Regions from separate parts of the Staphylococcus sp. Z5-21 genome, predicted to be linked through region 3. Evidence: riboswitches for the same ligand, from Rfam matches in the RefSeq annotation. Region 3 holds a riboswitch; each other region holds the start of a gene.
What was found. A riboswitch is a leader RNA that binds a small molecule or an ion and turns the genes downstream of it on or off. The one in region 3 is predicted to bind S-adenosylmethionine.
Positions count from the first base shown of each region.

Region 1 (3,219 bases), 700 kb from region 3:
AATAGATATGCACATCGTATTCGATAGTAAAGTTTAAAATTTAAACATTTTGTCTCAGTTTAAGCTTTGACACTATCTTTTAATAAGTTAACTTTATCTAATTTTTCCCATGGTAATAGCACATCAGTACGTCCAAAATGACCATATGCAGCTGTTTGTTTATAAATTGGATGTTTTAAATCAAGCATTTTAATAATTCCGGCAGGTCTTAAATCAAAATGTTTTCTTACAGCTTCTACTAATTCATATTCACTGACTTTACCAGTACCAAATGTATCTATTGAAATTGAAACCGGTTCAGCAACACCAATCGCATACGCTAATTGTACTTCACATTTTTCAGCCAATTGAGCTGCAACAATATTTTTAGCTACATAACGTGCAGCATATGCAGCTGAGCGGTCAACTTTAGTTGGATCCTTACCACTGAAGCATCCACCACCATGACGTGCATATCCACCATATGTGTCCACGATGATTTTTCGACCTGTTAGTCCTGCATCTCCTTGAGGACCGCCGATTACAAATCTACCAGTTGGGTTAATATAAAATTTCGTCTGTTCATCTAATAATGACTCTGGCACTGTTGGATAAATAACGTGTGTTTTAATATCATCTTTAATTTGATCCAATTCAATATCTTCAGCATGTTGCGTAGATAAAACAATAGTATCTATTCGAACTGGTTTATCTTGTTCATCATATTCAACTGTCACTTGAACCTTTCCATCAGGACGCAAGTATTTTAAAATTTCATCTTTACGTACGTCAGATAAGCGTTTAGCTAACTGATGTGATAAGAAAATGGGTAACGGCATATACGTATCTGTTTCATTAGTTGCATAACCAAACATCAAGCCTTGATCTCCTGCACCCGTAGCTTCAATTTCCGCTTCAGAAGCTTCGTCGCGATATTCTAAAGCTGTATCTACACCTTGTGCGATGTCAGAAGATTGTTCGTCAATTGCTGTTAATACAGCCATCGTTTGGCTGTCATAACCGAATTTCGCACGTGTGTAACCTATTTCTTTAATTGTTTCTCTAACTACTTTTGGTATATCAACATAAGTTGTTGTTGAAATTTCTCCTGAAATTAAAGCCATACCTGTGGTTACAGTCGTTTCACAAGCCACACGTGCATTTGGGTCATCTTTTAAAATTTCATCTAAAATCGCATCCGATACTTGGTCAGCAATCTTGTCCGGATGCCCTTCTGTTACAGATTCTGAAGTAAACAATCTTTTATTATATGTCATAATTTGCTCCTTTAGTTTTAAATTACGAAAATTCTCTCTCTGTTGAGCTCATTAAAAAAGGCCTTCTACACTATAGTAAATAGAGAGAAGGCCCTTTATACGTCCATTCGCTCTTATCGTTCAGACGCTATTTGTCTGCAAACGGTTTGGCACCTTTCTTCAATTAAGAAGAGGTTGCTGGGCTTCATTGGGTCCATGTCCCTCCGCCACTCAGGATAAGAGAATCCGTTAATCTATATAGTACCTAATCTAACATATAATGTCAATTTTACATTTATTAATATTTATTTAAAATTCCTTTGAAATTGGTGTGGACTATTAATCTATATATGTTATACTCTGTAATTGTAAAGGCTTACATCAACTAAATAGCGTGGAGGGATCAAGTATGGCGGTAGATACATACACTTATACAAGCAAAATTGAAAGCATTTTAGACAAGCAATCTTCATTATTTCAATTATCTACAACTCAGTTGTATAATAAAATTTTAGAAAATAATGAAGGCGAACTAACGGAATTAGGCGCCATCAATGCAAAAACTGGTAAATATACTGGTCGTTCACCAAAAGATAAGTTTATTGTCACTGAGCCATCTTATAGAGATGACATCGATTGGGGCAACATAAACCAACCTATCGAAGAAGAAAAATTTCTAAATTTATATGATAAAGTATTAAACTATCTTGATAAGAAAGATGAGCTTTATGTTTTTAACGGTTATGCAGGTAGCGATGAAGATTCACAGTTAAAACTCACTGTTGTTAATGAATTGGCTTGGCATAATTTGTTCGCTCAAAACATGTTCATCCGTCCAAGTACAAATGAAGAAGCTCAAGAAATCAAACCAAACTTCACTATTATTTCTGGACCTCACTTCAAAGCAGACCCATCCATAGATGGTACAAATTCAGAAACCTTCATTATCACATCATTTAAACATAAAGTAATCCTAATAGGTGGAACTGAATATGCTGGTGAAATGAAAAAAGGAATCTTCTCCGTAATGAACTACTTACTACCTAAAGATGACATTATGAGTATGCATTGTTCAGCAAATGTTGGCGAAAAAGGCGACGTAGCTCTATTCTTTGGTTTATCAGGTACTGGAAAGACAACACTTTCTGCTGACCCTACACGTAAACTCATCGGTGATGATGAGCATGGATGGAATAATAACGGTATCTTCAACATCGAAGGTGGCTGTTACGCAAAAGCAATTAATCTATCACAGAAAAAAGAACCACAAATTTATGATGCTATTAAATACGGAACAATTCTAGAAAACGTTGTTGTTGATGAAGAAGGCGATGTTGATTTTGACGACAAGCAATACACGGAAAATACTAGAGCTGCATACCCTATTCACCACATTGATAATATTGTGACACCATCTAAAGCAGCGCATCCTAATACAATTATTTTCTTAACTGCAGATGCATTTGGTGTATTACCACCTATTTCAAAATTAACCAAAGACCAAGCGATGTATCATTTTTTAAGTGGTTTCACTGCTAAATTAGCTGGAACAGAACGAGGCGTTACTGAGCCTGAACCATCATTCTCTACTTGTTTTGGTTCCCCATTCTTACCATTAAACGCTAAAGTTTATGCTGATTTATTAGGTAACTTAATAGATAAACATGGCGTTGATGTTTACTTAGTTAACACGGGTTGGACTGGCGGAAAGTATGGCGTTGGACGTCGTATTAGCCTAAATTATACAAGACAAATGGTTAATCAAGCCATTACAGGTAAATTGAGAGATGCAGAATATGTGAAAGATGATATGTTCGGATTAGATATTCCTGTTGAAGTAGAAGATGTCCCTCAAACATTGCTCAATCCTATCAATGCTTGGAGTAAGCCAGAAGCATACAGAACACAAGCTCAAGATTTAATTAATCGTTTTAAATCTAATTTTGAAAAATTTGGAGAAGATGTTGACGAATTAGCCGTCAAT
Region 1 covers NZ_CP096462.1:1,021,109-1,024,327, reverse strand. The annotation lists gene metK (methionine adenosyltransferase) at 60-1,256, opposite strand; SAM riboswitch class I at 1,367-1,478, opposite strand; gene pckA (phosphoenolpyruvate carboxykinase (ATP)) at 1,645-3,219, shown strand, end outside.
Region 1: it holds a riboswitch for S-adenosylmethionine, as region 3 does, so the genes downstream of both, metK (methionine adenosyltransferase) here and M1D64_RS01475 (aminotransferase class I/II-fold pyridoxal phosphate-dependent enzyme) in region 3, are expected to answer to the same signal.

Region 2 (3,219 bases), 310 kb from region 3:
AATGATTACCATACTTGGTAACTGAACTGCCAATTGACGGAATCCCTCTTCGAGCATTTGTTTATACTCGTTACCAACTGAAGCACCTGAAATAACCTGATGCATTTGATCTTTTATTGGGTTCATTAAAACTGTCGCGCTTGGTATCTTATCAAACGTTTGCAGTCCCATAAATGCAATTAATGAAATCATACTAATATATGTAGTCGTTATATATAGTATACGTTCTTTAGATGTTCTTTCTTTTAATAATTGGCCAACAACGAAACTCGTAATGAGCACGAGGACCATGATACTTAATACAAATATATTACCCAGTAAAGTTGTTAATACAACCGTTACGACAGCTGTCAATCCGAATGATTCAATTGATTTATGCCATAAGATAATGCCCGGAATTGTCGCAAACGCGCTCAATACAAGACCAAGCGGTGGTAATATATGCAAAGCCAAAGCGACTACGATTAGCGTTAGAATACTAAGCACAGTTGCTTTAGGATATATTTTAGAAAACAAATTCGCCACTCCCATACTATTTTTGACTATACCCTTTATTTTAACCTCTTTAAAACTTTTATACAATTATTGGCAACCCATTTTATATAGAAGTTCTATTCAGAAAATACACCTTCACTATAATCCTTAGAAATCATTGTTATATATCAATCGCTTCTTCACTAACAACAACTTATTTATATTTCACACAAAAATAGGATGTAACCAACTTGTTTCTCACCTCTATTTAGTAGTAAGAAGACAACCGGCACATCCCAAAAATTAAATCTATTTAGTTAGTTCATTTACGTTTGATTTTATAGACTTTTAAAAAGTGATATAGATTCGGCGCCCAATCATTGAAGTTAAGTAAAAATCCATCATGTCCTACATTGTCAGGAACGAAAAAGTGTTTATGAAATTTAAAGCGCTCGCCGACTGCTCGAACAAGGTCATCAGGATAAAGTAAGTCATCGGTAAAGCCCATTGTCATAACCTTCGTATCTAAATTACGGAATACTTCATCCACATCATCACGTCCTCTATCGACATCATGACTATCCAAGACATCCAGCAGTGTTAAATAACATGCATAATCAAAATGATTCATAAACTTATCACCTTGATGTTTTTGATAGGCGACAACTTGATCTGGTGAAAAGCGTTTATCATAACTTTTAGATGATCGATAAGTTAAGAAACCCAATTGTCTAGCGATACTCATACCATTTTTAGGATCTAAATGAATGGCTTGCCTCGCTATCTCGTTAAACGCTCGACTGTAGGATGATGTTTTATCCGTTGCAGCAAGTATAACGGCTTTATCGACATTAAATTTGCGATTATATAATAATTCAATCGCTTGCATGCCTCCTAAAGAACCACCAATGAGAATATTAATGTGTTCAAATCCTAACGTTTCTATGCCTATTTCAATTGCACGTACAATGTCTCTTAACGTGAGCGTTTGAGGGAAATCAGCATCTGTTAATGCCGAACTTGAACCATACGGACTACCAATTACATTAAAAGTTAAAAACTGATAATCATTGATAGGCATATAGCCCCCATCAATGATACCTCTCCACCATCCTGGTTGATCATTTGTCCCATATGTTAAATGGTTACCTGTCAAAGCGTGACAGACAACAACTAAAGGTTGTCCTTTCAACCCCACATGTTCATAGCGTAGTTTCAAATTAGATATGAGTTCTCCAGATTCCGTTGTAAAAGGCCCTAATTCTAAAGTATCTACCGTATAATTCGTCATGATTTCCCTCCTACTTAATAAAAAACTTCTCACTCATATAAAATAAGTAAGAAGTTATAATTACTTATCATTCGAGTGTATCGTTGGTTTTAGCACCGTACTACACAGCCGGTTGCTGAAGCATCACTAGGCCAAGTCCCTCAGCTTCTCGAAATAAGATTTGATTTTAATTGTATAAAACGAAAGTATGACAGACTAAAAATCGGAAATATCATAATTTTCTAATTATTCTAATTCTAACGGATATCCTGTGTTTCATCAATGATATTCTTTAAAAAAACCATCTCAACAATGCCATAATAATAATCCCACTTAGAATCGTTATCGTTAAACTCCTTGAAACGATGGCAATTACAATCGTAGGTATCATCGTTATCAAAAATGCCATATTGATTGTGTATCCAATTACACCATCTTGTTGGACCAAGACACCATCAATAATCAACGCTGTAAACAATGTAATTGGGATAAAGGAGAGCCATTTGACTACACGTTCAGATAAATGAACTTTAGAAATCATCACAAACGGTATAATTCGAGTCAACCACGTCACAATTCCGCATAAAATAATAATCGTTAACATATGTATCGTTGTCGTCATCGTTCCATCACCACCCCAAGTGCTGCCGTTATTGTAGAAGCTAAAATAATTGCTAAATATAATGGCATAAATAAACTTAATCCCAACATCATCACAATGACACAAATAATCAGAACTAAGTAAATCTTAACTTTTGAGCGCCTGATTGATTCAAATTGGGAGACGGCAAGAAAAATAAACATAGCCGTTATTGCAAAGTCTAAGCCTAATGCGTCTGGGTCATGGATGTACTTACCAAATAAAGCACCAATAATACATGCAATCGTCCAAAAAACATAAGCTGTTATATTCAAACCGTGTAGCCATCGATCATTAATTTTTTCGCCTTTTAGATGTGGTGTCACTGCAACCCCAAATGTTTCATCTGTTACCAGTGTTGCCAACCCAATTCTATTTAGTAAACTATAATCCTTATAGCTTGGCGCGAGTGTCATACTTAATAAGAACATCCTAGAATTGACGATGAACGCAGTTAATACAATTGCGGATATAGGTGTACCTGCAATAACAAGCGCGCAAATTATAAATTGTGCTGCGCCTGCGTATACAAGCAAACACAGTAAAATAATTTCCAACAAGCTAAATCCTGAAGCAACTGCAACAATTCCAAAAGATAAACCCACGCCTGCGTATCCTAACAAGGTAGGAATACACGCTTTGACACCTTGTTTAAATGTTACATGCGCTTCATTTTCCATACACACCCACCCTCTCATGGCACTTCAAAAATAATATATCAATTCTAATACAACTCATTCTAAATGCGCAATATCTTTAGACATCCGTTTGTGTGAGGTTAGACTAACGATTGTCTTAAAAAGCTTAAACACACGTTGTTTATATTTCTCTGAAT
Region 2 covers NZ_CP096462.1:14,396-17,614, reverse strand. The annotation lists gene M1D64_RS00065 (DUF2232 domain-containing protein) at 1-531, opposite strand, end outside; gene metX (homoserine O-acetyltransferase MetX) at 797-1,765, opposite strand; SAM riboswitch class I at 1,827-1,925, opposite strand; gene M1D64_RS00055 (AzlD domain-containing protein) at 2,037-2,366, opposite strand; gene M1D64_RS00050 (AzlC family ABC transporter permease) at 2,363-3,064, opposite strand.
Region 2: it holds a riboswitch for S-adenosylmethionine, as region 3 does, so the genes downstream of both, metX (homoserine O-acetyltransferase MetX) here and M1D64_RS01475 (aminotransferase class I/II-fold pyridoxal phosphate-dependent enzyme) in region 3, are expected to answer to the same signal.

Region 3 (3,219 bases):
TTACTAGCTGGAATATGTACTGTTACGATATCTGCATTTTGGATTGCTTCATTGATGGTACTTGCATAAGTTAAAAAGCTTCTATAATCATCATTAGGTGCAATGTCATAAGCCGTTACTTCAGCGTCAAATCCTTGCGCAAATATCTTAGCAACAATTGAACCAATGCGACCTGTTCCAATGACAGCAACTTTCAAGTCTCTAATAGAACGTGATAATATATCCGGTTGCCACCTAAAATCATATTCAGCAGTTTTTTGTTGAATGTCATTATAATTACGAACTAGATTGAGTGCTTGTGACACAGTATATTCCGCAATTGAATGTGGTGAATAAGAAGGTACATTACTAATAATCAAATTATATTTTTCCGCCAATTCAAAATCATAAATATCAAAGCCAGCACTACGTTGAGCAATTTGTTTAATCCCAAAATCATGTAATTGCTTATAAATGGTTTCGTCCAATGGTATTTGTTGCGAAATAGACACACCATCAAATCCTTTTACACGTGAGACAGTTTCACATGTTAATAAATCTTCATCTAAATCGACTTCTACTTTATGCTTATTAGACCAAGCTTCAATGAAAGCTTTATCCTCATTTCTAACGCCAAAAAGTTTTATACGCGTCATGTTAGCATCCCCTTTAAAATTAATGTTATTCATACAGATGTCTCAGAGATTGGATTCTCTCGGCAGCTACTTTCAATTGCTCATCATCAAGCGCTAATGATATACGCACATAGTTTTTACCATGTTCACCAAACGGAATACCCGGTGCAACAAGTATGGATTGCTCTTGTAATAAATAGTCAACAAATGATTCCCCGTCAAAATTTGGCGGCGTTTTTAGCCACAAGAATATACCACCTTTCATCGGTTCAAATGGAATATTTTCTTCCTTTAACTTCGCTTCAAAAGTATCCCTACGTTGTTTGAAAATATTACTTTGTTCGTCCAAGAAATCATCATAGTGATTCAATGCATAGGTCGCTGCATCTTGTAACGCACCAAACATACCCGCATGCGTGTGTGTGTGATATTTTTTCAACGCTTGAATGATATCTTTATTGCCTACTGCAAATCCAACTCTAAAACCGGACATATTATATCCTTTAGATAATGAAAATACTTCAATCGCTAAATCTTTTGCACCTTCTGTTAGTAAAATACTCGGATTTTTATGATCAAACCCAAATGCACTGTACGCAAAATCATGAACTATTTTAGTCTTTGTACCTTTAAATTGCGCTACAGCCTCATCAAATACAGCTTGTGTAGCTACTGATCCAGTAGGATTATTTGGATACGTTAAATAGACTAATCGCGTATTTTTCAATATATCCCTATCCACTTTATCCCATTGAGGCAAGTAATATGGTGGTTCTAATACGAGCGGTTGTGGATGTGCATCAGCTAATAAGACACCCGCCTTATAATCTGTATAACCTGGATCTGGTAGTAGTACATTTTCACCAGGATTAACAATACAAGATGGTAAAGCTACCAAACCATTTTTAGTTCCGTACAAAATACAGACTTCATCGTCTTTATCTAACACGACATCATATTGCCTTTGATAAAAATCTACAATCGCTTGTTTAAAAGTCTCTTTACCATGAAATGCTACATACTTTTGATTATTTGGCTCTCGCAATGCATCTGTAAAACAATCAATAATCCCTGTTGGTGTTTCTCCATCTGGTATACCTACCGCCATATTAATTAAAGGTAACGGCCCATGTTCAACAGGCTGCCCCATCGTTTTTGCAAAATAACTATCTGGTACTTGTGCTAATCTATCCGAAATCACCATCAAAGTCCTCCTAAAAAAAACTATATACCTACGAAAGTGGCATATAGTTTACATGTCACCTATCTTTCAAGTAGTGTTACTTGTTGGACGAAGCACAGTACTTCTTTACAAAGTCTGTTGCTGAAGCTTCACAGGGCCAATTCCCTCAACTTCTCTGGATAAGTTTTGCTTTTAAATTACTATTAATTTTATCAGAATATTCAAACATGTCAATGCAAAAAAAGGGAGTAGGACAGAAATCAAATTTTCTAATAGAGATTTCGTAGTCCTACCCCGGCAAGGATGACTAGGATTGAAAAAAGCTTGATATAAGTGTATTTTCAATCCAGTCATCTACTGCCTAATTGAAAAAGAACCTAAGACATTAATTTATGTCTCAGGCTCTTATATTTATACCACCAAACCGCGTGTTCAGTGCTATAAATCCTACCACCAACCGTGTGAAGCACGGAAAGATAACGCTGCGTCTACTGAACCATAACGCTGTTTAGCGTAGTTTAACATACCTTTAGTTTGATCAGCTACTGAACCAGTACCCCATGATTCTTTAGTTTGACCTAAACCTCTGTATCCAGCTGAGTTAACAGCGTTTGGATTACCACTTGATTCAGGTAAAACGATTGAATTCCACATAGCTTCTGAACCACCAGCAGCTAAGAATTGAGCTTTAACTGATCCACCAGTTGAAGCAGCTGAAGTTTGAGCAGCTTTATAAGTTTTTACTGCAGCACTTGTTTGTGCAGTTTGAACGTTTGTGTTAGATGAAGCTTTAGGCGCTTCAACAGCTGCTACTTCAGTGTTGCTTGATTGTTGTTGTGTACGAACTTCGTTAGCTGAAGTTTCGTTAGTGTGTGTAGTTGCTTGAGCAGTTACATCTTGGATAGTGTTAGAAGATGCACTTTGAGCACCTGCAGTTGTATAATTCCATGACCAAGTTTGGCCATCAGAAGTGAAAGTATATTCGTTTCCACCTAATACGAAATCATAGTTATACGCACCAGCGTGTAATGGTTTTTCATTTAATTGCTCTGGGTTGTTTTGAGCTAAGTCAGCTAAATGCGCTTGGTCGATATTTTCTTCTGATGCATGCGCTTGATTGTGATCAGCTGTTGCTGCATATCCTGTTACACCTAATGCTACTGCTAATGATGATGCTAAAATTGTTTTCTTCATAATAAAAAAAATCCTCCAATTAATTTCTTTTTAAATTAAATTATATTTTCGTTAAATTATTTATCGTATGTGCTGAAATCTTTTAAATTTAATGTCTTATCTTTTTGCCACAAATAATATACCATAAATTTCGTTCAGTTATATTACACTTCCTTAACAAAACGTTACAAATCAAATTCCACTTTGTAACATTAGGACATATTTGTTTTATTTTGTAATGCTAAATAA
Region 3 covers NZ_CP096462.1:320,633-323,851, reverse strand. The annotation lists gene M1D64_RS01480 (D-lactate dehydrogenase) at 1-635, opposite strand, end outside; gene M1D64_RS01475 (aminotransferase class I/II-fold pyridoxal phosphate-dependent enzyme) at 661-1,818, opposite strand; SAM riboswitch class I at 1,875-1,983, opposite strand; gene M1D64_RS01470 (aggregation-promoting factor C-terminal-like domain-containing protein) at 2,245-2,991, opposite strand.

Region 4 (3,219 bases), 310 kb from region 3:
AGCAGCTATTGCTTACGCTAAGGAAGGCGCTGATGTAGCAATTAATTATCTTCCAGCAGAACAACAAGATGCAGAAGAAGTACAACAAGTCATTGAAGCAGCAGGAAGAAAAGCTGTCTTAATTCCAGGTGACATTAGAGATGAACAATTTAATTACGATTTAGTTGAAACAGCTTACAACGAACTTGGCGGGTTAGACAATGTAACCATTGTCGCCGGTCATCAACAATATAGAGAAAGCATAAAAGGTTTTGACACAGCTTCGTTTTCAGAAACATTTGAGACGAATGTTTATCCAATATTTTGGACAGTTCAAAAAGCAGTAGATTATTTACAAGCTGGTGCAACCATTACGCTGACCTCTTCAGTTCAAGGTTACAATCCAAGCCCAATTTTACATGATTATGCTGCTTCAAAAGCTGCGATTATTTCATTAACGAAAAGTCTATCCGAAGAACTCGGTGCGAAAGGCATTCGTGTGAATTGTGTTGCGCCAGGACCATTTTGGTCACCATTACAAATTTCTGGTGGTCAACCGCAATCTAAAATTCCGAGCTTTGGACAAAAGGAAGTCTTGGGCAGAGCAGGTCAACCTGTAGAATTATCAGGCACATATGTACACTTGGCAGCTGAAGAATCCAGTTATACAACAGGTCAAGTATATGGTGTGACAGGTGGTACTCAGTTAGACTAGGTTATATGAAACGTCACAGCTAATGTGGAGATGATTCAATCACATTAAAGTTGTATCATCTAAACCCTGTGACTTCTAGCTTGATAAGCGAATATTACAATGAGTCATATAGCCGACGTTATATGGGCGAGATTGAGAAATCAAATTCAATGTTTGGTTTCTGTCTCGCTTTTTTATTATTTTTAAAAGGAGTATAAATGTGGATGAAACAATATAACGCAAACACATTAACGAAACAACAGAATTATAAATTACTAAGTGGTAGTGTTATTCCAAGACCAGTTGCATTTGTGACAACACAGGATAAAGATGGGAATTTAAATGCTGCACCGTTCAGTTTTTTTAATGTTGTATGCAGCGCACCTCCTATGATTATGATTTCTACTGCACGTTCACAAGGAAAGCGCAAAGATACATCGTTAAATATTGAAGAAACAGGCTCATTTGTAGTTCATATTACAGATGAAATGACTGTAGAACAAATAAATAAAACGGCTGCACCTATAGACAGAACACTAAATGAATTAGAAAGAACGCAGTTGACATGTGTGAAATCAGAAGTCGTGCCTGTACCAGGTGTGGAACAAGCCAAAATTCGAATGGAATGCAAACTAAATCAAATCGTTACATTAGGCGATGCTCAAGAAGGATCAGATTTAATCATTGGTGAGGTTGTGATGTATCACATTGATGAGGCAGTTTACTTTGATGATAGTAAAATAGATGCACAAGCATTAGCGCCTGTGGCACGTTTAGCTGGAAATGATTATGCTGCATTAGGACAATCATTTACGATTAATCGACCAACAGAGTAATTTATAAATGATAAGACTGAAGTCATTAGCTCATCAGCTAATTGTTAAGATTTGTTAAAGTTTAAGCAAGAATTTAAAACAGTAATTGACGAAACTAATTTAATATTGTACTGTGAAAAATAAATTAAATAACTTATCAAGAGAAGTGGAGGGACTGGCCTGTGGATACTTCGGCAACATGATTATGCGTGTGCCAATTCCAGTAGCATCATTTATGCTAGAAGATAAGAATAAATGTACAAAGTTTACTCTTTCTTCAATTGGAAAGAGTTTTTTATTTGAGTAAGTTTATTTAATGGTAGAAAAATTGATGTTCTGTTTGAACTTAAAGGAAAGTTGGTTTTGTATGGAGGAGACAAAGAAAGGTAATGCATGGGCACTGATACCTTTAATTATTTTTGTGGGTATGTTTTTAGGTGTTGGTATCATTACCGGCGATTTCACTACAATGCCCCTAAATGTTGCGATACTAGTAGCGACAATTGTGGGACTTGTATTAAATAGAAAAGAATCATTTCAAAAGAAAGTTGAAATTTTTACTAAGGGTGCAGGACATTCCAATATTATACTAATGATGCTCATTTTCTTATTAGCAGGAGCGTTTTCGCAAACAACTGAAGATATGGGTGGCGTAAAATCTACAGTGAATTTGGGACTATCTTTGATTCCTGAGAATTTAATCATTGTAGGTTTATTCGTGATATGTATGTTCGTGTCACTTTCTATGGGTACATCCGTGGGCACTGTAGCAGCTATAGCGCCTGTTGGCTTTGGACTAAGCCAAGCAACGGATGTCTCTGCAGCCATCACTATGGCGACGGTCGTAGGTGGGGCGATGTTTGGTGATAATTTATCAATGATTTCAGATACAACGATAGCTGCGGTAAGAACTCAAAAAACAAAAATGAGTGATAAGTTTAAGGTGAACATCAAAATCGTGTTACCTGGTGCCATAATTACTGTCATTGTACTTTGGTTTTTAACAAATGGAGCACAAATTGATGCATCTAAGAGCTACGATTATGATCTTATAAAAGTAGTACCTTATTTATTTGTACTCATACTCGCATTATTCGGCGTCAACGTTATTATTGTACTTATTGGCGGTATTATACTTTCGGCAATTATAGGTTTATTTTATGGTACCTTTGATTGGATTGGGTTATTAAACTCTATTTCTAAAGGGATTATTGGCATGGAGGATATTGCCATTATTGCACTATTAATTGGTGGTCTAGTGGCATTGATACAACACAATGGTGGTATTACATGGTTACTTAATTTTGTGCGTAATAGAGTGAAATCTAAGCGTGGCGCAGAACTAGGAATTGCTGGCTTAGTGAGTGTGGCCGATATTTCAACTGCTAATAATACGATTTCTATATTAATGGCAGGGCCATTAGCTAAAGACATTTCAGATGAATATGGTGTAGATCCGCGTAAATCAGCAAGTATTCTAGATATGTTTGCAAGCTGTTTCCAAGGACTATTACCGTATAGTCCACAGCTTATTGCAGCAGCAGGTGTGGCATCTATATCACCGTTTGAATTGGTACCGTATGCGATTTATCCGATGATATTAGGGATTTGTGGTCTGATTGCTATCGCCTTTAGATTGCCGAGATTGGACAAGAAATAAACCCTAACAATCATGTGAAGTGAATATTTCATATGTATGGATGATTAACAGTCGTCATGCAAAATTGTTAA
Region 4 covers NZ_CP096462.1:629,340-632,558, forward strand. The annotation lists gene M1D64_RS02910 (SDR family oxidoreductase) at 1-694, shown strand, start outside; gene M1D64_RS02915 (flavin reductase family protein) at 898-1,509, shown strand; SAM riboswitch class I at 1,640-1,740, shown strand; gene M1D64_RS02920 (Na+/H+ antiporter NhaC family protein) at 1,856-3,148, shown strand.
Region 4: it holds a riboswitch for S-adenosylmethionine, as region 3 does, so the genes downstream of both, M1D64_RS02920 (Na+/H+ antiporter NhaC family protein) here and M1D64_RS01475 (aminotransferase class I/II-fold pyridoxal phosphate-dependent enzyme) in region 3, are expected to answer to the same signal.